Regions from separate parts of the Blautia sp. MCC269 genome, predicted to be linked through region 2. Evidence: riboswitches for the same ligand, from Rfam matches in the RefSeq annotation. Region 2 holds a riboswitch; each other region holds the start of a gene.
What was found. A riboswitch is a leader RNA that binds a small molecule or an ion and turns the genes downstream of it on or off. The one in region 2 is predicted to bind cobalamin.
Positions count from the first base shown of each region.

Region 1: another riboswitch for cobalamin. It lies ahead of nikB (nickel ABC transporter permease); the one in region 2 lies ahead of GPK88_RS06305 (ABC transporter permease).
Region 3: another riboswitch for cobalamin. It lies ahead of GPK88_RS00270 (sirohydrochlorin cobaltochelatase); the one in region 2 lies ahead of GPK88_RS06305 (ABC transporter permease).

Region 1 covers NZ_WQQE01000039.1:146,111-154,002, reverse strand. Annotated here, with positions in the region: gene GPK88_RS13480 (ABC transporter substrate-binding protein) at 1-1,017, opposite strand, end outside; gene nikC (nickel transporter permease) at 1,081-1,908, opposite strand; gene nikB (nickel ABC transporter permease) at 1,909-2,847, opposite strand; cobalamin riboswitch at 3,039-3,228, opposite strand; gene GPK88_RS13465 (M14 family metallopeptidase) at 3,518-4,477, opposite strand; gene hisIE (bifunctional phosphoribosyl-AMP cyclohydrolase/phosphoribosyl-ATP diphosphatase HisIE) at 4,572-5,852, opposite strand; gene hisB (imidazoleglycerol-phosphate dehydratase HisB) at 5,872-6,459, opposite strand; gene hisD (histidinol dehydrogenase) at 6,459-7,769, opposite strand; gene hisG (ATP phosphoribosyltransferase) at 7,849-7,892, opposite strand, start outside.
Region 2 covers NZ_WQQE01000016.1:21,345-29,236, reverse strand. Annotated here, with positions in the region: gene GPK88_RS06320 (oligopeptide/dipeptide ABC transporter ATP-binding protein) at 1-655, opposite strand, end outside; gene GPK88_RS06315 (ABC transporter ATP-binding protein) at 665-1,456, opposite strand; gene nikC (nickel transporter permease) at 1,437-2,300, opposite strand; gene GPK88_RS06305 (ABC transporter permease) at 2,316-3,245, opposite strand; cobalamin riboswitch at 3,382-3,555, opposite strand; gene GPK88_RS06300 (MATE family efflux transporter) at 3,624-4,982, opposite strand; gene GPK88_RS06295 (ABC-2 transporter permease) at 5,138-5,812, opposite strand; gene GPK88_RS06290 (ABC transporter ATP-binding protein) at 5,809-6,657, opposite strand; gene GPK88_RS06285 (GntR family transcriptional regulator) at 6,660-7,034, opposite strand; gene GPK88_RS06280 (DUF3786 domain-containing protein) at 7,273-7,746, shown strand; gene GPK88_RS06275 (TetR/AcrR family transcriptional regulator) at 7,743-7,892, shown strand, end outside.
Region 3 covers NZ_WQQE01000001.1:55,558-63,449, forward strand. Annotated here, with positions in the region: gene GPK88_RS00250 (ATP-binding cassette domain-containing protein) at 1-913, opposite strand, end outside; gene GPK88_RS00255 (FecCD family ABC transporter permease) at 917-1,936, opposite strand; gene GPK88_RS00260 (ABC transporter substrate-binding protein) at 1,992-3,137, opposite strand; gene GPK88_RS00265 (hypothetical protein) at 3,134-4,147, opposite strand; gene GPK88_RS00270 (sirohydrochlorin cobaltochelatase) at 4,269-5,573, opposite strand; cobalamin riboswitch at 5,730-5,905, opposite strand; gene GPK88_RS00275 (NAD(P)/FAD-dependent oxidoreductase) at 6,158-7,537, opposite strand; gene GPK88_RS00280 (DNA internalization-related competence protein ComEC/Rec2) at 7,660-7,892, opposite strand, start outside.

The DNA of each region.
Region 1 (7,892 bases), on a different contig from region 2:
CTTCTTTGCACCATCCGGATCGTAAGCATTCTCATCGTTCAGATCATCAAATCCAAAGTCAAGTGTTGGCGGAACCGGTGCTTTACCAGCTGTTGCACCACCCTCAAGAAGAGTGTTACAGTATGTCTCTTTGTCAAGTCCGCGGAGAAGTGCCTGGCGAAGTGCCTTGTCGCTGAGTGCATGATCCTCGTTCTGGTTCATAAACGCATAGGTGGAACGAAGAGACTGAAGTTCCTGAATATCATAGTTGTCATTTCCCTCGAACTCAACCAGGTTCTCTGTTTTCAGGTTGTAAGCGATATCGATCTCACCTGTCTGAAGAGCCATGGAACGTGTTGTCTGGTCATCCACACATTTCAGTGTAACTTTGTCAAGGGGAACTTCGCCATCCCAGTAGTTCTCATTCTTTACTACAACACAGGAGTCTGTCGGGCTGAAAGACTCTACTGCGTAAGGTCCTGTACAGATCGGTCCTTCCATTGCAAATGTGGAATCATCGACATTTGTATCAACAATGAGGAACAGCGGGTCTGCAAGGCAGCCAGCCATGTTTGCGTTAGCTCTGTTCAGGTGGAAAATCAGGTTCTGTCCGTCAACTTCGATGTTATCAAGATCAAAGAACTCCGGAACTCGGTCGCTCTTCTCGGCAGTACGCTCGATGGAAGCTTTTACCATCTCCGGTGTCATGTCATCACCGTTGGAGAATTTTACGCCCTCACGGATCTTGAATGTCCATGTTTTTCCATCTTCGCTGTTATCCCACTCTTCTGCAAGACATGGAACGATCTCACCGTGCTCATCGAATTTTGTAAGGCACTCACCGATTGCATAACGGGATACAACCCAGCTGAAATACTGCTCTGTCGGCTCCAGTGTATCTGCAAAGCTTGTTACTCCGATTGTGATTTCCTTATCGCTGTTTTTGTCACCTTTTGCCTGAGCCACTGTTGTCATGGAAAAAGTCATCATACATGCAAGTGTAGCAGCCAGCACTTTTTTAACTACGTTATTTCTCATTTCATCCTCCTAAAGATAAATATACTAATAATAGGGTGTTGGTTTGTTACAGAAAATGTTTTATTAATCCTGGCGTGGATCCAGTACGTCGCGGATGCTGTCTCCAAGCATGTTGAAAACAACCACGCAGATCACAATGGCAATACCAGGGTAGATCATAAGCCATGGCGCTTTTGCCATGTAGGTTCTTCCCTCGTTGAGCATCAGTCCCCACTCCGGTGTCGGCGCAGTTGCACCAAATCCCAGGAAAGAAAGGGAAGCCAGCTCCAGCATCATGGTTCCGATATCTGCTGCCGCAGTTACCACCATCTGTGTTACCATGTTTGGAAGAACATGTACAAGAAGAATCTTCCAGGTCTTTGTTCCGTTTACCACAGCTGCCTCTATGTAAAGACTCTTCTTGACTTTCAGAACCATACTTCTTGCAAGACGGGCATATTTCGTCCAGCTTACAGCCGCGATGGAGATAACGGCATTGACAAGGTTCGGTCCCAGCATACCGGCAATGGCGATGGCCAGCACAAGGCCCGGGAAGGAAATCATCATATCCGCAATGCGCATGATCACCGCATCTACAATACCGCCAAAATATCCGGCAATAACTCCTAAAAATGTACCGATCACAAAAATCACCGCAACCAGACATAAGGTCATGATCAGAGACGTTCTTGTTCCGAAAATAACACGGGAAAGAAGATCTCGCCCAAGTTTGTCTGTTCCAAATGGATGGGCGGAGCTCGGCTCCTGCAGTGATTCGGTCATAACTGCATCCAACGGATCATATGGGGAAAGCTGCGGTGCAAAGATCGCAACACCGATCACCACAAGACCCAGAATAAAGAAAAGAGTGAATTGTTTGTTTTCTTTGAATATTCGTAATACTTTTTTCAATTATCTATCCTCCTTAAGTCTTGGATCGAGATAAGTGTAGGACAGATCCACAAGCAGGTTGATGCACATGTACAGGATCGCGATCCAGAGTACATAGCCCTGTACAAGAGGATAGTCACGACAGGAAATTGCCTTTACTGCCATATTTCCCATTCCCGGCCAGTTGTAAATGATCTCTACAACTGCGGTACCTCCAAGAAGGCTTCCAAGGGAAAGACCCAGCAGCGTTACCAGCGGAAGCATTACATTAGGAAGAACATGTTTCCAGAGAATTACGCTTTCCTTAATTCCACGCATTCTCGCACCTGTTACATAATCCTGGTGAAGTTCCTCCAGTACCGCACTTCTTACCTGTCGGGTATATTTTGCAGACATGGCAAGTGCAAGGGTGAGCGCCGGAAGAATCATGGATTTGAAATCTGTACTGCCTCCTGCCACGTTGATCCAGCGAAGCTGAACACCGAAGATACTGAGAAGGATCAGCCCCAGCCAGAAGCTTGGAACAGATACTCCCACAAAAGTAATCCCTCTTACAAAATAATCCGGGAATTTGTTCTGATATACAGCGGCCAGAATTCCAAGTGGTATGGAAATAATGACCATCATCAGAAGTGCCAGCAGTGACATCTTCAGTGTGGGCCAGAAACAGGATACCAGTTTATCTGTTACCGGCATTTTGAAAGAATAGGACTGTCCCATATCTCCTGTTACAACACCTTTCAGCCAGGAACCATACTGCACAAGAAATGGCTGGTCAAGGCCGAGATCATGTCTTGTCTGTTCCAGAAGTTCCGGTGTTGGAAGATTACCACACTCTGTCAACATGATCTCCGCAGGATCACCAGGTGACAGGTAGGTCAGTCCAAATGTGAAAAAGCTGATTCCAAATAATACAATGATAATCTGGAGAAATCTTTTTCCTACTTGTTTCTTTGTCACGTTTTACTCCTTTCCTCATTTGATGTGATTTTTAGCATAGCCGTTTCAACTTATATAAGATAATAATAAAACTATAATGGGATTCTTTATATGCAGAAAATGCATGGAATTTTAGAAATACGCACGAAAAAAGCCCGTGACGAAATACGGGCACACACAAAAAAACATGCTTCCTATCTTCCGTAAGAATCATCTTAAAACAATTACAAGCAGGTCTCCTGACTCAGGCTCCTCACCCTCAGACACCTTCCCGGCCCTATTTCTCACGCACCCGGCCAGTGGTATTTTATCTGAGGATTCCCCATTACAGTGACGGGATCGTACCGGATTTATACCGGTTTCCCTATTAATCCTCTCGGAACTTGCAACGACTGATGTAAAAATCAGCAAATGCTGTTAAATTACGCGCATTATTATATGATAGATCCACGGAGTTTGTCTATAGAAAAATGTTATATTTTTAGAATATTTATCAATTTTGTCAAAGTTATTTGAATTGTACATATACCCCGTTAGGTATTTAACAACTGAATTTATCCGATCTGTCAAAAAAATACGGATTTTACACGTTTGTTTTTGCAAATAGAACAGCAAACGGTAAAATCCGGTTTTCTTATCGTTTCTATAGGAATTGAATAAAACAATTTTTGGTGGAAAAGCTCTGCAAATATCAGGTCAGAGTCTCCGTGATCGCTGCATATGCGATCATTGGTCCGTCTTCAATAATGTTCAGACTGGCTGTTTGATAAAGTACGACTCCGTTTTCAGTTGCAATAGATGTGTAAAGTAAATTCCCATAGTAATCTCTCAGTTCACCCAGTTCTTCCCCCTTAAAAAAGTATTCTCCAGGCTTCTTGGACGGATACCAGCATCCGGTATACGGCGCATATTCATAGACTACATTTTCAAGAAGCATCTGACGGTAATGCTTCAGACCATGACACGCCTTTCCCTGGAGATGAAAAACAAGGTGACGGACGTCTCTTTTATCCTGTTCTACTTCCTCCCAGGTCCAGTAGCTGTGTCCGCCCCTCTCTATGAGAATGCTTGGAATGCCAAGAGAAGAGGCATAATTGTAGGCACCACCTGTAGCGGTTGTGGAACGAACTACGTATTTTACACCGATATGCCTTGCCATATGTAAGGACTTCTCCGCGGTCTCTTCATCTACAACGCCTACATAATAAACATATGGATGAAGTTGCTCGTATCCGTCTCCGCTGTGCAGATCAATATAATAGTCCGTTATGGAAAAAAGTTTCGTCACCATGGTATAGGCAATGCGGTCTGCAGCTGTTCCCTCAGGATCTCCAGGAAAAACGCGGTTCAGATTCTTACTGTCCTCATAAACCATACTCATGGTACGATGTTCAAATCCACTGACATTGACCAGCGGAATGATGATCACATTTCCCTTCAGTTCCTCCGGCTGAAATTCTTTCGCAAGTTCCATTGCCGCCTGGATTCCCACATACTCGGCGCTGTGTATTCCTGCTGTGATCAGGATCGTTGGTCCATCTTCCACTCCGCAGATCACAGTAGCCGGCATTGCCATGCCGCATCCTGTGATCTCAATCTTACCTTGTGCTTTTTCTCCTTTTTCGATCACCCAGTCATCAATTTTGATCATTGGCTGTTTCCCTTTCCCTTTTTCTTATATTTCCGCACTTTGTTTCGATAAGTATACCATGCCTAACCAAAATTGTATATGTCTTTTTTTAATTCTATCTTTTTGCCAGTTCTCTGGTGATCTCTTCCCAGCTGACTCCCTTCTCCACCATAAGTACCATCATATGATAAAGAAAATCAGAAATCTCGTATTTGATCTCTTCTTTGTCCGGATTTTTGGCTGCAATGACGATCTCTGTACATTCTTCACCGACTTTTTTCAGGATCTTGTCAATTCCCTTATCAAAAAGATAATTGGTATAGGAACCTTCCTTCGGATTCGCTTTCCGGTCTGTGATCACATCGTACACATTCTGGAATACGTGGAGTGGATTGGTATCATCGTACTCTTTCTTCATCAGTGGTTTAAAGAAACAGGTACGGTTTCCTGTATGGCAGGCAGCCCCCACCTGATCCACCTTGGCAAGAATTGTATCATTGTCACAGTCAATGGTAAGAGATTTTACATACTGTACATGGCCGGATGTCAGGCCTTTGGTCCAGAGTTCATTCCGACTGCGGCTCCAGTATGTCATTTTTCCCAATTTCAGTGTGGTATCAAAAGCCAGTTCATTCATATAGGCCAGCATCAGCACTTCATCTGTCCGGTAATCCTGGACAATAACTGGAACCATTCCATCACTGTTTAATTTAAAATCGGACCATGCAATATTGCTTTTATAGGTATTCACCGGAATTCCGGCTTTTTCGCAGGTCTCTTTTAATGTATGCAAATCATTTTCAAGGCTGCTCACATAAGCACCGCAAAGTCCGGACACGGCGGTTTCCCCTAAAAGCTCCAGAACTTTTTCCTGACTGCTTTCGTCCGTGTGGAGAACAATGGAAATCTGCGAAATCTGTGCGATTTCATTTTCCACTGTATCCAGAGCCAGAACACTGTCTGCATAAGTTTCGATCAGCTCCTGATTTTCTGTAAATTCCTTCAGATCAGAAATACTGATCATCATACGTTCTTTTCCAAAACGTCTGGATACTTCCTCAAGAAGCTCAATATTACTTTTCTTTGAAAAATTTAATACAACCTTGGCACAGCCTGCATAGATCAGTTTTTTTACGTCTTCCATACGTTTGATGTTTCCTGCTGCGATCACCGGGATCTCGGATGCCTGGCAGATATCCCGGATCTTTCCGATCGCACGGTCATGCTCAGCATCTGCGGAAGAAAAGTCAAACACCAGAAGCTCATCTGCTCCATTGTCGCCGTAAAATTTTGCAAGTGTCTCTACATTTCCATCTCCGAAAAGATTTCTCTGTCCAAATCCTGTTACTGCCTTTTCTGCCTGAAGATAAAGGCATGGGATCAACTGTTTGTTCATAAGTAGTCTCCTTTATGTATCAGAGGCTTCCCTTGGTAGAAAGCACGTCTGTGATCCGGGAATCGTACTGTGTTGCCGCATCAAGGGCTTTGGCAAAACTCTTAAACATAGCCTCTGCCACATGATGGCTGTTTCCGCCGGAAAGAACTTTGATGTGAAGATTCATTGCTGCGGAATAAGACACTGCATAAAAGAATTCCTTCACCATCTCGGTTGCCATATCTCCTATTTTCTCCGTGGAAAACTCCGCATCCCATCCAAGATAAGGTCTTCCGGAAAGATCCACTGCACAGAGCACCAGAACTTCATCCATGGGAAGAATACAGCTGCCATAACGTTTGATTCCTTTTTTGTCCCCAACTGCCTCACGGATCGCATTTCCAAGGACAATACCTGTATCTTCAATAGTATGATGATCATCCACATTCAGGTCACCGTGTACTCTCAAAGTAAGATCATACAGTCCATGACGCGTAAAACCGTCCAGCATATGATCAAAAAAGCCAATACCTGTATCAATATCGGAACTTCCTGTTCCGTCAATATTCAGCTGCAGACGGATCTGTGTTTCTTTTGTGTTTCTTTCGATCAGTGCTTCTCTTGCCATTATTCGTTCTCCTTATCCTCTTCCTCAAAACGGACTGCAATGGAGTTTGCGTGTGCAGTCAGCTGTTCCGATGTGGCAAACTGGATAATGTCCTTGTGGATCTTCCGGAGTGCTTCTCTGGAATAATACACAATACTGGATTTCTTAATAAAATCATCTACAGAAAGTGCGGAGAAAAATTTCGCGGTCCCATTGGTAGGAAGTACATGGTTCGGTCCTGCAAAATAATCTCCAAGAGGCTCAGAGCTGTGCTCTCCGATAAAGATCGCACCGGCATTTCGTACTTTCATCATATCTTCAAACGGATTCTTTGTGACGATCTCCATATGCTCGGAGGCAATTTCATTGGCTGCCTCAATGGCCTCGTCCATATCTTCTGCGATCAGGATATATCCAAAATTCTCCAGAGATTTCTCAATGATAGCTTTTCTGGAAAGTTTTTCAACAAAACCTTTTACCTCTGCGTCAACCTTATCTGCAAATTCTTCATTTGTTGTGATCAGGATCGCGGACGCCATCTCATCATGCTCTGCCTGAGAAAGAAGATCTGCCGCGATATAACGTGGATTTGCAGTCTCATCTGCAAGAACAAGGATCTCGCTTGGTCCGGCAATGGAGTCAATGCTGACATAACCATAAACTGCTTTTTTTGCAAGAGCAACAAAAATATTTCCAGGTCCTACGATCTTATCAACTTTCGGGATACTCTCAGTTCCGTATGCAAGAGCTCCGATAGCCTGAGCTCCGCCCACTTTATAAATTTCATCTGCGCCGGCCTCATTGGCAGCAACCAGTGTGCTTGGATTCACCTTTCCGTCTTTTCCCGGAGGAGTTGTCATTACAATACGGTCCACACCTGCTACTTTGGCAGGAACGATATTCATCAGTACAGAAGATGGATATACAGCTTTTCCGCCTGGAACATAAACACCTACACGGTTCAGTGCAGTTACTTTCTGGCCAAGCATAGTACCGTCTGTCGTACTTGTGAACCAGCTGTTCTGAAGCTGCTTTTCATGATAGCTGCGGATATTTACCAGCGCTTTTTTGATCACATCAATCAGAGACGGATCTACCAGTTTATAAGCTTCCTCGATCTCCTCCGGAGTAACACGGATCGTCTCCTTTGTCACTTCAACTTTATCAAATTCTCTGGTAAAAGCAAACAGAGCTTCATCTCCCTCTGCCTTTACTTTTGCGAGGATATCTGCTACAGCATCCTCATATTTGCCATAATTATTAGGACTTCTTTTTAAGAGAGTTTCCAGAATATCTTTTGTAGATTCCTTGGTGAGTTTTACCTTACGCATAATAACTTCTGCCTTCTTTCTGTATTTATTCACAATCCGTTCCACTACATGTTCATAAGCAAATAAACAGCTTCACAGCTTATTTGACAACGTTTCGAAGTTCTGTGATCAGTTTACGGATCC
Region 2 (7,892 bases):
TAGCCACCTCTTTGCAGAGATATGGAACGTTGGACAGATCGTGAGTGATCAGTAAATATGTCATCTCATATTTTTCCTGCAGTTCATTTAACAGATGCAGGATCTGCTTTCGTATGGAATAATCCAGACTGGATACCGGTTCATCACAGATCACAAGCTCCGGTCTTAATACCAACGCCCTCGCAATATTAGCTCTCTGACACTGGCCTCCTGAAATCTGTCCAACATAACGGTTTCGAATATCCGGATCCAGGCCCGTCTGGATCAAAGCTTCCTTTACCCGTTCTTCATACTCTCCCTCTTGCAGTTTTTCATGTAATTTCAGAATTTCCAGGATATTTTCTCCAATGGTATACCCGGGATCAAATACTCCGCTGCTGCTTTGAAAGACCATCTGAAGGTTCTTGCGATATGGACGGAACTGCTTTTCAGACAAACCCTGCATTTCCTGCCCCTGAAACCAGAATTTTCCATCTGTAGGTTTCTCCAGACCGGCGATCAGCTTTCCGAATGTAGTTTTGCCACTTCCACTTTCACCGATCAGAGCCATGGATGACCCTGCATGGATTTCCAGACTTACATCATCCACTGCCTTCACAATTTTTTTCTTGCCATAATATTTTTTTAAATGTTCTGTCTTTAGTAACGTACTCATACTTTTCCCCTATAAAACTGCATCCAACAGTTTTTTTGTATATGAATGCTGCGGATGGTAAAAGATATCTTCAACTGTTCCGTTTTCTACTATTTCGCCGTCTTTCATGATCGAAACATCATCTGCGATCTCTGCCACCACACCCAGGTCATGCGTGATAAATAACACGCCCAGATTTTCTTTCCTGGATAGCTGATAGATTTCTTCCAGGATCTGCTTCTGTACTGTTACATCCAACGCCGTCGTCGGCTCATCTGCGATCAGATAATCCGGTTTCATAGACATGGCAATGGCGATCATAACACGCTGACACATACCACCTGACAATTCGTAAGGTTTTTTCTTCATCAGTTCTTCCGGATCACGCAGATTCATCATCCGCAGACTTTCCAGTGCTACTTCCCTTGCCTGTTTTTTGCTCATTCTGCGATGTTTTCTCAATCCTTCCAGAAGCAGTTGTTCAACTGTAAAAAGCGGATCGAGAGCAGCTGTCGGATCCTGAAAGATCATTCCGATCCTGTCTCCGTATAGCTGTCGCTTTTCTTTTCCTGATAACTTCAGAAGACTCTTTTCGTTCAGTGTCACATCTCCGGATATCACCTTTCCGTTTCCTGCAAGCAGATTCATGATCGTCAGAGAGGTAACTGACTTGCCGCTTCCGCTTTCTCCCACCAGTGCATGGATCCTTCCTCTCCTTACTTCCAGACTGACATCTTTTACTGCATGTACCATTCCGTGAGAGGTCTGAAACTCCACATGTAATCTTTTTACCTTTAGAACATCATTTTTTGGCTGTTCCATTCTGTATTCCCTCCCCCAGATAATTAAATGCCAGGACAATGATCATGATCAGTATGCCCGGATAAAACATCAGCCTTGGATAAGTCTGGATATAGCTTTTGCTGTCGCTGAGCATGATCCCCCATTCCGGTGTCGGCGCCTGCACACCAAGTCCGATAAAGGAAAACCCGGCGATTGACAGAATGATCGAACCGATTTCCATTGTTGCCAGTGCGATCACAGATGGCAGGATATTTCTCAATACATGCCTGAATATGATCCTTGCGTGGCCGCAGCCACCGGCCTTCAGTGCGGTCATATAATTTTTATTTTTTTCTTGAAGTGTCAATGCACGGGCAAGCCTTGCATATTCTGCCCAGGATACGACCGACAGGGACAGGATCAGATGAGCGCCGCTGGCTCCCACGGTTCCTGCAATGGCAAGTGCCACGATAAAGACCGGCATAGCCATAAATACATCAATGATCCTCATAATCATGGAATCGATTTTTCCACCTACATATCCGGCAAACAGTCCGATCGGCACCCCGACACATACAGTGATCAGAAGCACCGTAAAGCTGTAGCTCAGTGAATACCGGCTGCCCCAGAGAAGTCTTGATAAAATACATCGTCCCAGCTGATCAGTACCTAAAGGATATGCCGCCGACGGATTCTTTAATTTTATCGAAACATCCACAAGCAGTGGATCATGCGGCGCCAGTACAGGTGCAAAAATAGCTGCCAATGCAAAAATTATGACCACCATCAATCCTATTTTTGTTTTCGGTGACCGGAATACCTGTTTCCAGTACAGATTCTGGATCATGCTTTTTTCTGTTTTCTGCTTTCTTCTGCTTCCCATTCTATGATCTCTCCTTTACTTTAACTGGATTCGCCGGTCAATCGCAGAATAGGCGATATCCACAAGAAAATTTAATACTACAATGCCAACAGCCAGAATAAAGATAAAACATTGCAGCACCGGAGTGTCTTTTGAGATCACGGATTTCAATGCCAGATTTCCGATTCCCTGAATTGAAAAAATACTTTCTATCACAGCTGAGCCACAGAAAAAACCGATCACAATTGATACCAGACGTGTAAGCACAGGAATCAGGATATTTTTCAGACCATGACGCAAAATTACATTTACAGATGACAATCCCTTAGCTCTGCTGGCACGTATGTAATCCTGCTTCAGCACCTGTATCATATTGGTACGGATCAATCTCGTCATAATTCCAAAGAAACTGATATCCATGGCAAATGCCGCAAGGATCGGAATGCCTCCGGCATCTCCTCCGATCACGGAGATCACTTTTAGCTTTACTCCAAATATATAGAGCAGCATCAGACCGATCCAGAAAGACGGCATAGATACACTGAGGGACGACAAAATACGAATGACTTTATCCAGAACTCTGTTTTCATAAATTGCTGACAAAATCCCAAGAGGGACTGATACGATCATCAACAATAAAAACGAAGTAACTGCCAGTTTAAATGTCTGTGGAAAATATTTTTTTAATTCATCAAAAGCCGGTTTTCTGGTAGAATATGATTTTCCAAAATCGCCATGAAGTGCCTGATCCAGCCATTTCCCGTATTGTACCAGCACCGGCTGATCCAGTCCTTCCTCATGCCGTACTTCTTCTACCTGTTCCGGTGACGGATGCTCGTATTTTTTCTCCGCCAGAACTCTGGCAGCATCACCTGCCGATATAAAACTCAGCATAAAAATAATAAATGTAACCGCCAGAACTACCGGAATCATAAATATAAAACGCTTTGCAATTACTTTTCCCATTTTCATTTCTCCTCATTTTTCATCTGTTTATTCGGTTAAAATAAAAAAAGCTGATATGATCCAGCATCATATCAGCACAAAAAACAAACCTCTACCTCAGGCAGAGCTTATTCCTTCTGTATCCCATCCGAATCAGAATTCTTCTGTCAAAAAGGCAAGTCTCCTGACTCCAGTTCTTCCTACTTACCATCTTCCCGGATCTCTCCAGTGATATTTTGGTTTTCGTCCCTGTCACAGTAGCGGTGGCTGTTCTGGCATTTCACCAGATTCCTTATTAAGTACTTTGTACACCCTTCTGACTATTCAATTTTCATAGTTGTAAGTATCATAATATCATACTTTTCTTTTTATATAAATAGTTTTTTGTCAAATATAACATTATGTATGAACGGTGACTTCTTTATATTTCCGTATAATGATCATATAACTTACGAATAATAAAACAGCTGCACTGCTCCATGCACAGATCTCTGCATAGTATATTCCATCTTCACCGATCAGTTTTGGCAGCAGCAGCGCAACACTGACACGCATTATAAATTCTGCAATGCCACTGGCAAGCGGAATCAAAGTATTACCCAGGCCCTGGATAGCGGAACGATATACATACAGCAGATACAGCACCCACAAAAAGACAGCCATAATAAACAAATACTTATATGCTATATCCAATACCTGTCGGGTCTGATCCGGTTCACCGGATACAAACAAGGACAGTACATTACGTCCAAACAGTACTATCATGCCGGAAATGAAAGCCGAAGTGAGCACTGCCATATAAGTGCCGCTGCGCACGCCTTTTCGAATCCTCTGGTATTTTTTTGCACCAAGATTCTGGCCCACATAGGTTGTAATAGCATATCCATATGAAACGGCAGCCATCTCCAAAACCCCATACAGCTTGTTCGATGCCGTAAATCCCGCCACAAACAGAAAACCAAATCCATTGATCACATACTGTACCACAAGTCCTCCCACGGAGATGATCACATTCTGTATTGCAAGAGGAACCGCCAGTTCCAAAAGCCGCAAACTCATAGAGGGCTGCCTGTAAAAGTCCTTCTTTTCCAGGCGGATATCCGGGATTTTACGTAATACGATCAAACAGTACAAGGCAGAAAATCCCTGCGCGATAACAGTCGCCACTGCTGCTCCGGCTATACCCCAGCCAAAAACCGCCACAAACAACAGATCCAGTCCCACATTGATCACTGCTGCCACTGTCATTGCGATCAACGGAGATCTGCTGTTTCCAAGTGCCCGAAGGATCGCTGCAAATATATTATAAGCAGCTATGATCGGGATTCCCGCAAAGATCAGCCGCAAATATAGCATTGTCAGATCAATGACATTATCCGGTGTCTGTAAAAATAAAAGAACATGATAAACTGTACCTTCACTTACTGCGAGTACGACCACAGACAGTAATGCTGTCATGATATAGCTTTTCGCTACTGCACATTTCAGATTTTCCTTTTCCCTTGCTCCATAATACTGAGATACAAGAATAGAAAAACCCTGTGTGATACCTGTCATGATCCCCAACACCAGCCATACCAGCCAATCTCCGGCACCTACTGCCGCCAGTGCTTCAACTCCTACCACTTGTCCGACAATCATGGTGTCTGCCATTGTATAAAACTGCTGAAAAATATTTCCAAGCATCATTGGTATGGCAAAAGTTATGATCAGTTTTCCGGGAGATCCGGCAGTCATATCTTTTTCATTGGTTCCCATAAGAATCTCCTTTTCTTTTCATCCTTGTCCGCTATTTTACAAGGGACTCTTACGAAACACAAGCCTATTTTTTCACAAAGTTTTTCTCATATTTTTGGTAGCTATTACATCTTTATAATCATTATTTTTAATGGATCATTTTTGCCACGCCTATCTTAAAACTCTTTCTTCTTCATGGTGCTCATACTATACTTATACGAAGCAAACCATATAAGCAGACTTAGCACAATGAGGGCAATCCCGATTTCAAAATCCCCTATTCCCCCTATCATATGCAGAATACTTTCTTTTAATCCCAAGTTAGTCTTCACAAAAGATCTAATTGTATAACAAATCGCAAAAATAATTAAAATTGCGATTGGCAGCACAATTCGCCCTTTCTCTCCTTCGAACCTTATCCTGATCGCGATCATAATTCCCGCAATTGCCTGAAACACAAAAAATGTGATCAACTCCATTGCCAGCATTTCCAGATCAAACACCTCTTCAGGATTTATGAGTACCATAATTCCTGCACAGATCATTCCAATGCACCATCCACATGCTGTCATGATAAAGGAAAAAATATATTTTTCTCTGACATATATTTTTTTATTTACGGGTAAAGAAAATAAATATGTGTAACCATGGCCATTTTCATCATAACTGATCGTATTACCTGAATATATCGCCAGAACAGATGGGATATACATTGCAATGAAAGCAGCTGCCGTTTTTCCTGTAAGTATAAAAAACAATGCTACAAACACTAACACCAAAAAAAGATTACCACCCTGTCGAAAAAACAATCGAAAATCCTTTTCCAAAAGCCCTCTGATTCCTTTCATCATCTTTCGCCCCCTGTCAACATCAGGATCACCTGATCGAGTGATCCGCTCTCTACTACGATTTCCGGATAATTTTCTATATAATACTGCTTCTCGTTCGTCAGACAGGCAACTCCAAAAAACTCTTTTTTCTCTTTCAAAAGATACCTTTTATCCACTGCCTGATATTGTTCCTCACTGACCTTCAACACTGCATATTTTTCAAGAATCGTATCCATCGCTTCATGAAGTATGATCTTTCCTTTATGTATCACATAAATGTCATCACACAGATGTTCTAAGTCCGAAGAAATATGTGAACTGATCAGGATACTTCTCTCCGGCTCTTCTTCCATATACTCTCTTAAAATATCCAGCATCCTTTCCCTCGCTCCGACATCAAGCCCTGCTGTCGGCTCATCCAGCATCAGGAATTCTGCCTGATGTGTCAATGCAATGATCAGATTCAGCTTTGCTTTCATTCCTGTTGAGTACTCTTTTATAAATTTATCCAACGGAATCTGATATTCTTCACACATCTGATGAAATTTTTCTGCTTCAAACTTTGGATACAATTTGGCAAGGACTGCCTCAACATCTTTCCCTTTCAAGTATCCACTGAATCCGGTTTCTGCCAGGACAACTCCCAGCTCTTCTTTCTCTTTTTCACTTAACTCTTCCGGTATTTTTCCCAGGATCTTTATCTCACCGGCATCATAAGAAATGAGTCCGAGCATTGCCTTGAACAAAGTACTCTTACCGGCTCCGTTCTCTCCAACCAGACCGGTGATTCTTCCTTTTTCTACATTTAACGAACAGTCTAACTGAAATTCACCGTAGCTTTTCTTTACTCCTTTGATCTCCAACATAATCATTCATCCTCCATGATGAGTTCAAACAACGAACGGATCTCTTCCTCCTTCATTCCGCAGCGCCTTCCCTTCTGAATTGCTGCTTCCAGATCCGCCTCAACCTCTTTCCTGCGCTCTTCTTCCATCAGCTGTGTATTCGAAGCCGCTACATACGTTCCTTTCCCATGAACTGTGACTGTCATGCCCTCTGCTTCCAGATTGTCATATGCTTTCTTCACAGTAAGTGCACTGATCTTCAGTTCCTTTGCCATTGTTCTCACGGACGGCAATATATCATTTTCTTTTAACTCTCCGGAGATGATCTGCGCCTTGATCTGCTCCATGATCTGCTCATAAATTGGTACCATCGATGTATTATTGATTATAATCTTCATATGTCCCTCCTGCTGCAAACAGTATATAACAGCGTAATACTGTTGTCAACTGTTATATACTGTTTTGCAGTAGTTGACTGCCGGGATTCTGTCATCTGCCATCAGAAGGTATGGGAAGTCTTAGTCATTTACTTTTCATGATCATTAATTTTTATTTGTTACGCAAAATGTATTGACTTTATAGACCGATTAGTCTATTTTGTAAATAACTACAACAAAAATATTCTTGGAGAAATATATGACGAAAGCTCTCAATAATTATGATAAAACAAAAATTTCAATGGCACATGTTTTCCTGCAATATGATCAGGCTACAATGATACATAAATATTCATTAGATTACAATTCTGACTGGTTATATATTACTTTTATTAACCGTACCTATCGTATTAACCGAAAAACGGGAAGTGTTCAGTGGTCAGATAATGATTTTGAAATAGTTCATGAAGCCAATCATAATGAAGCAATGACTATTTATGATGTTTTATGTTATTCAAAGGATAGATGTCATCTGTCACATGAATTTGTAAATATAAACAGCCTTTCCTCTGTCCGAACAGGAAATCTCTCACCGAACAGAGGATTTTTTCAGAATACCGCTGACTTTTTTAATGGAAAAACCGTTGAATTGCGTAATGCCTGTATATCACTTTCCGGAAAGGAACTGGAAAAAGGATCTGTTTTCCAGACTGAAGGAGGAAATGCGAATTGAAAAAGGGTGAAGAATCCAGACAACGCCTGATCGAGTGTGCTGCTGAATTATTTTGGAAAAATGGGTATTCTGCTACTGGAATCAGCGAAATTCTCAAACAAACAGACCTTCCAAAAGGATCTTTTTATTTTTATTTCAAAAGCAAG
Region 3 (7,892 bases), on a different contig from region 2:
GCTCTTTTGCTACCTGATAATCTGCGTCATTGGTATGAAGAATTCCCGTTGCAAAGGGGATTCCCTGGCGCTGTAGTTTCCGGTACACCGGGATTCCGCTTCCGTTTCCGCCAATTACAAACACCTGGGGTTCCCCTGCCGGTGGTTCCATTTCCACGCAGCCGAACTCTGCGTTGTAGCTTCCACGGGTAATTCCATAAAGTCTGCGGATATAATCCGAGGTAAAAATCTCTTCCGGCGCTCCGTATTTTTCAATGTGGTCTCCATGCACACAGATCACCTGGTCAGAAATCTTCTGAGCAAGATCCAGCTCATGGAGAGACATGATCACAGTCATCTGTTTTTCCAGTACCATCTTTTTCAAGATTGCAAGAAGCTCCAGTTTGTGGCGGATATCCAGGAAGGAAGTCGGCTCATCCAGAATGATGATCTCCGGTTCCTGGCAGATGGCACGTGCCAGAAGAATACGCTGACGCTGTCCGTCACTGATGGCTGTGAAATCCCGGTCTTTCAGATCCCAGGCATGAACCATCTCCATGGCATTTTTCACTTTTTTCTTATCCTCCGGGGAAAGGATTCCCAGAGTTCCGGTATACGGATAACGTCCGGTGGATACCACATCTTCACAGGTCATAAGTTCCGGACGCATGCGCTCAGTAAGCACTACAGCTAGCTTCCTGGAAACTTCTTTGTTTGTCATGCGGCTCATCTGTTCCTGTTCCAGATATACGGTTCCACTGATCAGGGAAAGCTGTCTTGTGATACTCTTCAGGATCGTGGATTTTCCGGCGCCGTTGGGACCGATCAGTGTGAGGATTTCTCCTTTATTTAGCTGAATATTGATCTCTTTGATCAGCGGTTTTCCGTCATACCCTACGGTCAGCTGATCGGTATAAAAAAAATATGATTTCATGGTTTATATCCTCTGCTGTCTGCGAATCATGATATAGATAACTACCGGTGCTCCGAAAACTGCCGTCACAGAACTGATGCTCAGCTCCGTCGGTGCAAATACGGTTCTTGCAATCAGGTCACAGAACAGGCAGAACACTGCACCGCCTAAGAAACAGGCCGGGATCACAAGCAGCGGTTTTGCTGTTTTTAAAAGACTTTTTGCAATGTGGGGCACAGCGATTCCCACGAAAGAGATCGGCCCTGCAAATGCAGTCACACAGGCAGAAAGAATACTTGAAAGCAGAATCAGAAGGATCCGGAACACTTTGATATTAACTCCCATATTCTGTGCGTAAGTCTCGCCCAGCTGATAAGCGCTGATGGGTTTTGACATAAAAAATACGATCACCATGGTAAGAAATACCACCACAGCCATAGTACGCACATTGCCCCAGGTCATACCGGAAAAACTTCCCAGTGACCAGTTGTGGAGATTCACGATGTTGGAATCATCCGCAAACGTCACCACAAAGTCCGTGATGGCCGAACAGATATAACCGATCATAACACCACTGATGACCAGCATGGACATATTGTGGACTTTTTTTGCCACAAGAAGCACAAAGCCCATGGAGATCATGGAACCGGCAAAAGCAGCCAGGATCATGGCTCCGGAACCGATGGATACCGATCTGCTCAAAAGAAAGATCATCAGAAAAGCCACAATCAGCTTGGCTCCGGAAGAAATTCCCAACACGAAAGGTCCCGCGATAGGGTTATTAAAAAAGGTCTGCAGCAGAAATCCGGAAACAGAAAGTGCTCCGCCGAGGATGATAACTGCCAGAATTCTTGGAAGACGGATCTCCCAGACAATATTATAAGAAGTTTCATCTCCCTGATGCCGGAATATGATATTCAGGATCTCCTGCACAGAGAGGTGGATACTTCCGGAATTTACATTCCATATAAATAAAAAGATCAAAAGTACCGCAAGGATCACAAAAGAGATCCCATATCGGACCGCGCGTTTTCTGTCATTCATTTTTTCTGGTACACTCCTCTTCTGTGGTGTAATTCGTGTAAAGCCGTATTTTCGTTTATTTCAGTTTGTGCATGTAAGTCAGGTTATCTAGGGAATCATCATCCGTGGTCAGCATGGTGTGGATATCCTCGATCATGGTTCCAAGTCCTGTGGTCTCCTGGAAAAGGTTTTTGCCTGTGCACCAGACATTTCCGTTCTTCACTGCCTTGAAATCCGCAAGGAGCTCGCTTTTGGAAAGAAGTTCATCGATGGTCTGAAGCTCTCCGTCAATGGTACTGTTGTAGATGATATAATCCGCATCTTTTGCCTTGGCATAGAATTCTTCCATCTGCATGTTCATGGTGGAAAGGGCATTGTCACTCTCTCCCGTATCTTCCGGAACGTAATTTCCACCTGCAAGGGAGATCATCTCTGAAACATAGTCGCCGCTTTTTCTTACATTTACCGCGCCTACGGAGTTGATATAAAAGAACGCTACGGTCTTATCTGTTTTATCTGCTGTAAGCACGTTATCCAGTTTGTCTGTCTGCTCTTTGAAAACTTTTTCTGCCACATCTTCTTTTCCAAGAAGGACTGCGTAAAGTTTCATCCACTCGGTTCTTCCAAGGGGATGGCTTTCATAGCTGGAACGTTCCACCATTACAGGGATTCCGAACTGTTCCAGTTTCTCCTGGACTTCCGGATTGTGATGGATCATGGTGGATTCAATGGCAAGGTCACAGCCTTCGTTCAAAATCAGCTCATAATCCGGGGCACTGTACTTGCCGGCGTAGATCATCTTTTTCTGCTCCATGGCGTCTTTGGCTTCCTGGATATACCATCCGTCTTCCTTGGTTCCGGAAAGTTTGATGCTGTCGATCCCGTCAATGGCCCGGAAAAGATCCATGGCCGAAGTTGCAACCAGATAAATGTTGTTTAACGGCTGTTTTAAGACTGCAATATCAGAATCCAGTCCCTCCGGTGCTTCTTTTCCCTCGGGAACTACAAGAAACTGCCCTTCCTGATCGATGGTGATCAGTGCATAGCCGTCGTTATAGTAATCCACATTGAATTCCTTGGCATAGGAAAGCTCCATGCTGTGGTCGAAAGTGAGGCCCGGAATATCCGCTGGCTTATGTTCTGTCTCTGCGGCCTGCACGGCAAACGCGCAGCCCAGAACAAGCGTCAGCGTCAGAAATATGTATGAAATTATTTTTTTCATTTTTCTTCCTTTTTCATGCTTGAAGAATCAAAGTTCAAGGTGTAGTCGATCTCGTGAGGAGTACTCATGGCTACGGTATCTGCAGTCACTTCCATCTCTGTGTCAAAAACAGTCACCGGAATCTCAAATGTGGAATTTCCGTCTTTGTTCACCGGCTCATATTTTTCGCCATCCACGATCATGTAATCGTAATTCGGGCTGCTCCAGATGATGGTTGCTGTAGCTTCTTTGTCTTTGATCTCTACTTTGGCCGGAGATTCTACCGTTGCTCTTCCGGTTCCGCCTGTGAGGGTTACATCAAATTCGTAAGTTCCGTCTTCCAGTTTCAGATCTTCCAGCTTTTTTCCCTCAGATTTCTTGTCATCGGAAGTTTTCTCATCTTTGGAAACATCTGCTTTTTCTGCGTTCTCCTTGTCGGAGGAGTCTTCTTTTTTGTCTGTATCATCAGTTGTTTCTTCCACATCACCTGTCTTTACAGGATTTTTGACGCTGACTTTATGGTCATACCATTTACCTTTTTCTCCCAGAAGTGCCACATCAAATTCCTCATCAATGGCAGGTACCGGGATATCAAACCCGTAAACTTCCTCTGTATAACCGTCGCTGTATTTTACTGTATCTGTGGTAGGTTCAATGATCTCGGCGCCATCCTTCTGTGCATCTTCTGCAGTTCCTGCAAACAGATTTACGATCTTCTTGGAAACCAGGCTTACATGGATGGTCATCTTGCCATCTTTGACCGTAAGCTCTCCTTTTTCGTCATTGGCCTCATTTACATGGAACATACTGCTGTCTGTGTCAAACTCTGCTGTATAAACACCATCTTCTAGGGTATCTGTCTTGGCTGCGTCTGCCTCTTTCTCATTGGAAGCTTCTGCATCCTCTTTGGAATCGTTTTTGGCAGATTCGGTTTTTGCGGAATCTGTTGCAGCCATTGCAGGCACAGAGCCAAGGGCCATGGCTGATGCACTTACCATTGCAAGGATTAAGTTTACATAACGTTTTTTCATAATAATCTTCTCCCTTCCATAGATACAGCAATCTGCCCGGAAGACAGTCTTCCTGATCTTTCCGGGCAGTTACATGGATTTCTTATAGGTATCTGAGCTCACTCAGATCGTTTCATATTTATTATTCTGCGGAATCCTCAGCGGAATCAGCCTCTGTATCTGCTGCTGCGTCAGAATCTGCGGACTCATCTGTGCTTCCGATGGAGTCGATAGCTGCTTTTGTATGATCTACATAAAGCTGCTCAACAGCCTCGATACGTCCAAGACCTGCGATCTGTGTATCAACATTCTCGAAGTTTCCGGATGCTACAAACTGGCTCTTCCAGGAATCCTCATCATCACCGGCCATATCGTTGTTTGCATGGTCTCCGGCAACAACCATCAGCGGACGAAGAACAACGTTCTTGTATCCTGCCTCTTTTACCTTCTCGATAACCTTGTCGCAGGCTGTATCTTCCGGTTTACCCTCTACAGTACCGATGAATGCGTTCTTGAATCCAAGGTTTTCCATCTGTGTCTGCATCTGATCGTATGTAATGTTAGCTGTATGAGATGTTCCATGTCCCATGAATACGAATGCTGTGCCAGCCTCAGCTGCTGCATCCATGCTGTCAAATCCGGCTTCTTTGCAAGCCTCATCTGTGATTGCCTGAGCAACGGCTTTCTTGTCATCGTTGATCACGGTTGCATCGTCTCCAACCTCACCGAGCATTGGCTCTGCGATAGCTACAGACTCGAATTTATCTTTATAGCCATTGATCGCTTCTGTCATCTCATCGTACTCAGCACCATGCATCAGATGAGTAGGCTGTACAACCAGATTCTTAACACCATTCTCTACTGCACGGTCAAGAGCCTGCTGCATGTTATCGATCACTTCATCATCTCTTGCCTCTACATGGTTGATGATGATCTGTGCTGTAAATGCTCTTCTTACAGACCAGTCCGGATAAGCTTCTGCAAGAGCATCCTCGATTCCTTTGACATCCTCTGCACGGCTGTCATTGAAGGAAGTACCAAAGCTTACAACAAGAAGTTCATTCTCACCGATCTCATCCTGGTTACGCGGATCGTCCTTGGAAGCGTCTCCTGTGTCACGTCCGAAGTAATCCGGATCAGCGTTCTCGCCCTCTACCAGTTCTTTCTGAGCGTCTGTCAGAGCATCCCATGCTTCTTTGGCTGCCTTGCAATCCTCATCTGTTGTGTCAGTTCTCTCCTGAACATAGATCTTGTCGATCAGAGCTGCTACATTGTCAGCTGCTTTCTGGTCTTCATCAGAAGCCTCTGTGGTATCAGCTGCCTCAGTACTCTCATCTGCGCTCTCTTCTGTAGCGGAATCATCTGCTGCCATTGCTGTTGTAGCTGCACCCATAGAGCATGTCATGGAAACTGCGAGCATCAGAGCTAACATTGTTTTTCTTTTCATTTCTTATCGTCCTCTTTTCATGTATTTCCAGAATACTGATATGTACAAAAAAACGGCTGCTTTCTGCGGCCGCCTGCTCACACACGATTCTCTCGCAATACACATAAAAAGAAGTTCTGTATTGTTATTGAGAATACAGATTCGTAGACCGCGAATCCTGGATCTCACAATAAGGCAGTTCTCCTGACTTGGTTCCACACTGCTTTCCCTTCCCGGTTTCCCAGTGGTATTTAAAAACAGCTCCCCGTTCACAGTGACGGTATCGTTCCGGATTCTCACCGGATTCTCTTTTGCACATCCGACTGGACGCAACCTTATTGCCATAACATTTGTACATATTCGATTTTACCTGGTTACTTATTCTTTTACCACAAAATCACAAAATTGTCAAGATTGCTGTCGGACGAATTATGGTGCTTCCCCTGCATTTGTCAGTTATTTTCAACATACTCCTTTCAATATTCATGCACATTATGCATGGTTTTATATGATTTATGTTTTTTATTTATGGTACAGTGATTTCCTACAACATAAAAGCAGCCCCTTTCCGCCATCACTGTGACAGCAGAAAAGGGCCGCTCATATTATTTACTGAAGTACTCCTGCTCCAGGTATCTGGCTACATAGATACCGCTGGCGGATGCATGGGAAAGAGAATGTGTCACACCGCTGCAGTCTCCGATAACAAAGAGACCTTTGTGGCAGGTTTCCAGATTCTCATCGATCTCAACTTCCATGTTGTAGAATTTAACCTCAACACCATAAAGCAGAGTATCGTCATCTGCTGTTCCAGGTGCGATCTTATCCAGAGCATAGATCATCTCGATGATTCCATCCAGGATACGCTTCGGCATAACAAGGCTTAAGTCTCCCGGTGTTGCGGAAAGAGTCGGTGTTACGAAGCTTTCCTCAATACGTGCTTTTGTGCTTCGTCTTCCACGGATCAGATCTCCGAAACGCTGTACCATAACACCACCGCCAAGCATGTTGGAAAGTCTTGCGATGCTCTCACCATATCCGTTGCTGTCATGGAACGGCTCTGAGAAATGTTTGGATACCAGAAGCGCAAAGTTTGTATTGTTGGTGTGTTTTGCAGGATCTTCATAGCTGTGGCCGTTTACTGTGATGATTCCATTGGTGTTCTCATTAACCACAACACCTCTCGGGTTCATACAGAAAGTACGGACCATATCCTCAAACTTCTCGGTTCTGTAAACGATCTTGCTCTCGTAAAGCTCATCGGTCAGACGGCTGAACACCTCTGCCGGAAGCTCCACACGGACACCGATATCCACACGGTTGGAAAGTGTGGGGATCTTAAGATCTGTACATACAGTCTCCATCCATTTACTTCCGCTTCGTCCCGCGGAGATGATGCAGTAAGTTCCCTCGTAACGCTCATCACCTACAACAACTGCATAGCCGTCTTCTGTTTTCTCCACTTTGTCAACGGACGCGTCAAAATAGAAATCTACATGGGCTTTCATCTTGTCATAGAGATTCTGAAGTACTACATAGTTGATATCCGTTCCCAGGTGGCGGACAGATGCATCCAGAAGATGCAGGCCGTTCTGAAGACAAAGCTTACGGATCTCACTGTTTGTGGTGGAATAAAGCTTGGTTCCCTCTCCACCATACATCAGATTCAGTTTATCTACATATTCCATCAGTTCTGTGGCTGTATCCTTGCCAATATGCTGATACAGCGTTCCGCCAAACTGATTGGTGATATTATATTTTCCATCGGAGAAAGCGCCTGCACCGCCAAATCCTTTCATGATTGCACATGTTTTACAGTGGATACAAGATTTTACTTTCTTTCCGTCAATAGGACATTTTCTTTTTTCCAGAGGATGGCCGGCTTCAAAAACCGCGATCTTTTTCTCCGGATCATTATTCATCAGCTCATAGGCTGCAAAGATTCCTCCAGGACCTGCTCCTACGATCAGTACGTCATATTTCATAAATAAAAACTCCTTATCTTGTGTTGCCTGTTTTCAATGTTTCGTTTTCGCACAAACCCTGACTATTCTACAACAAGTGTGTACAAAAGTCACCTGTTTTTTCCGGTTTTTGAAAAAATTTTTCAGTCCCTCCGAAACCTATATATCTTAAGCTTTTTTCCATCGGTTTCCACAGTAATGGCACCGTTTTTCATGGTATATTCCACCTGGCTTCCGGCCGCTTCCAGACGCTCTACGGTTTCCGGCGACGGATGCCCGTAAGTGTTGGTGGAAGAACAGGAAATGATCGCCAGTTCCGGCTTTATTTTTTCAAGAAACGCTTCCGTGGTAGAATAACGGGAACCATGATGTCCCA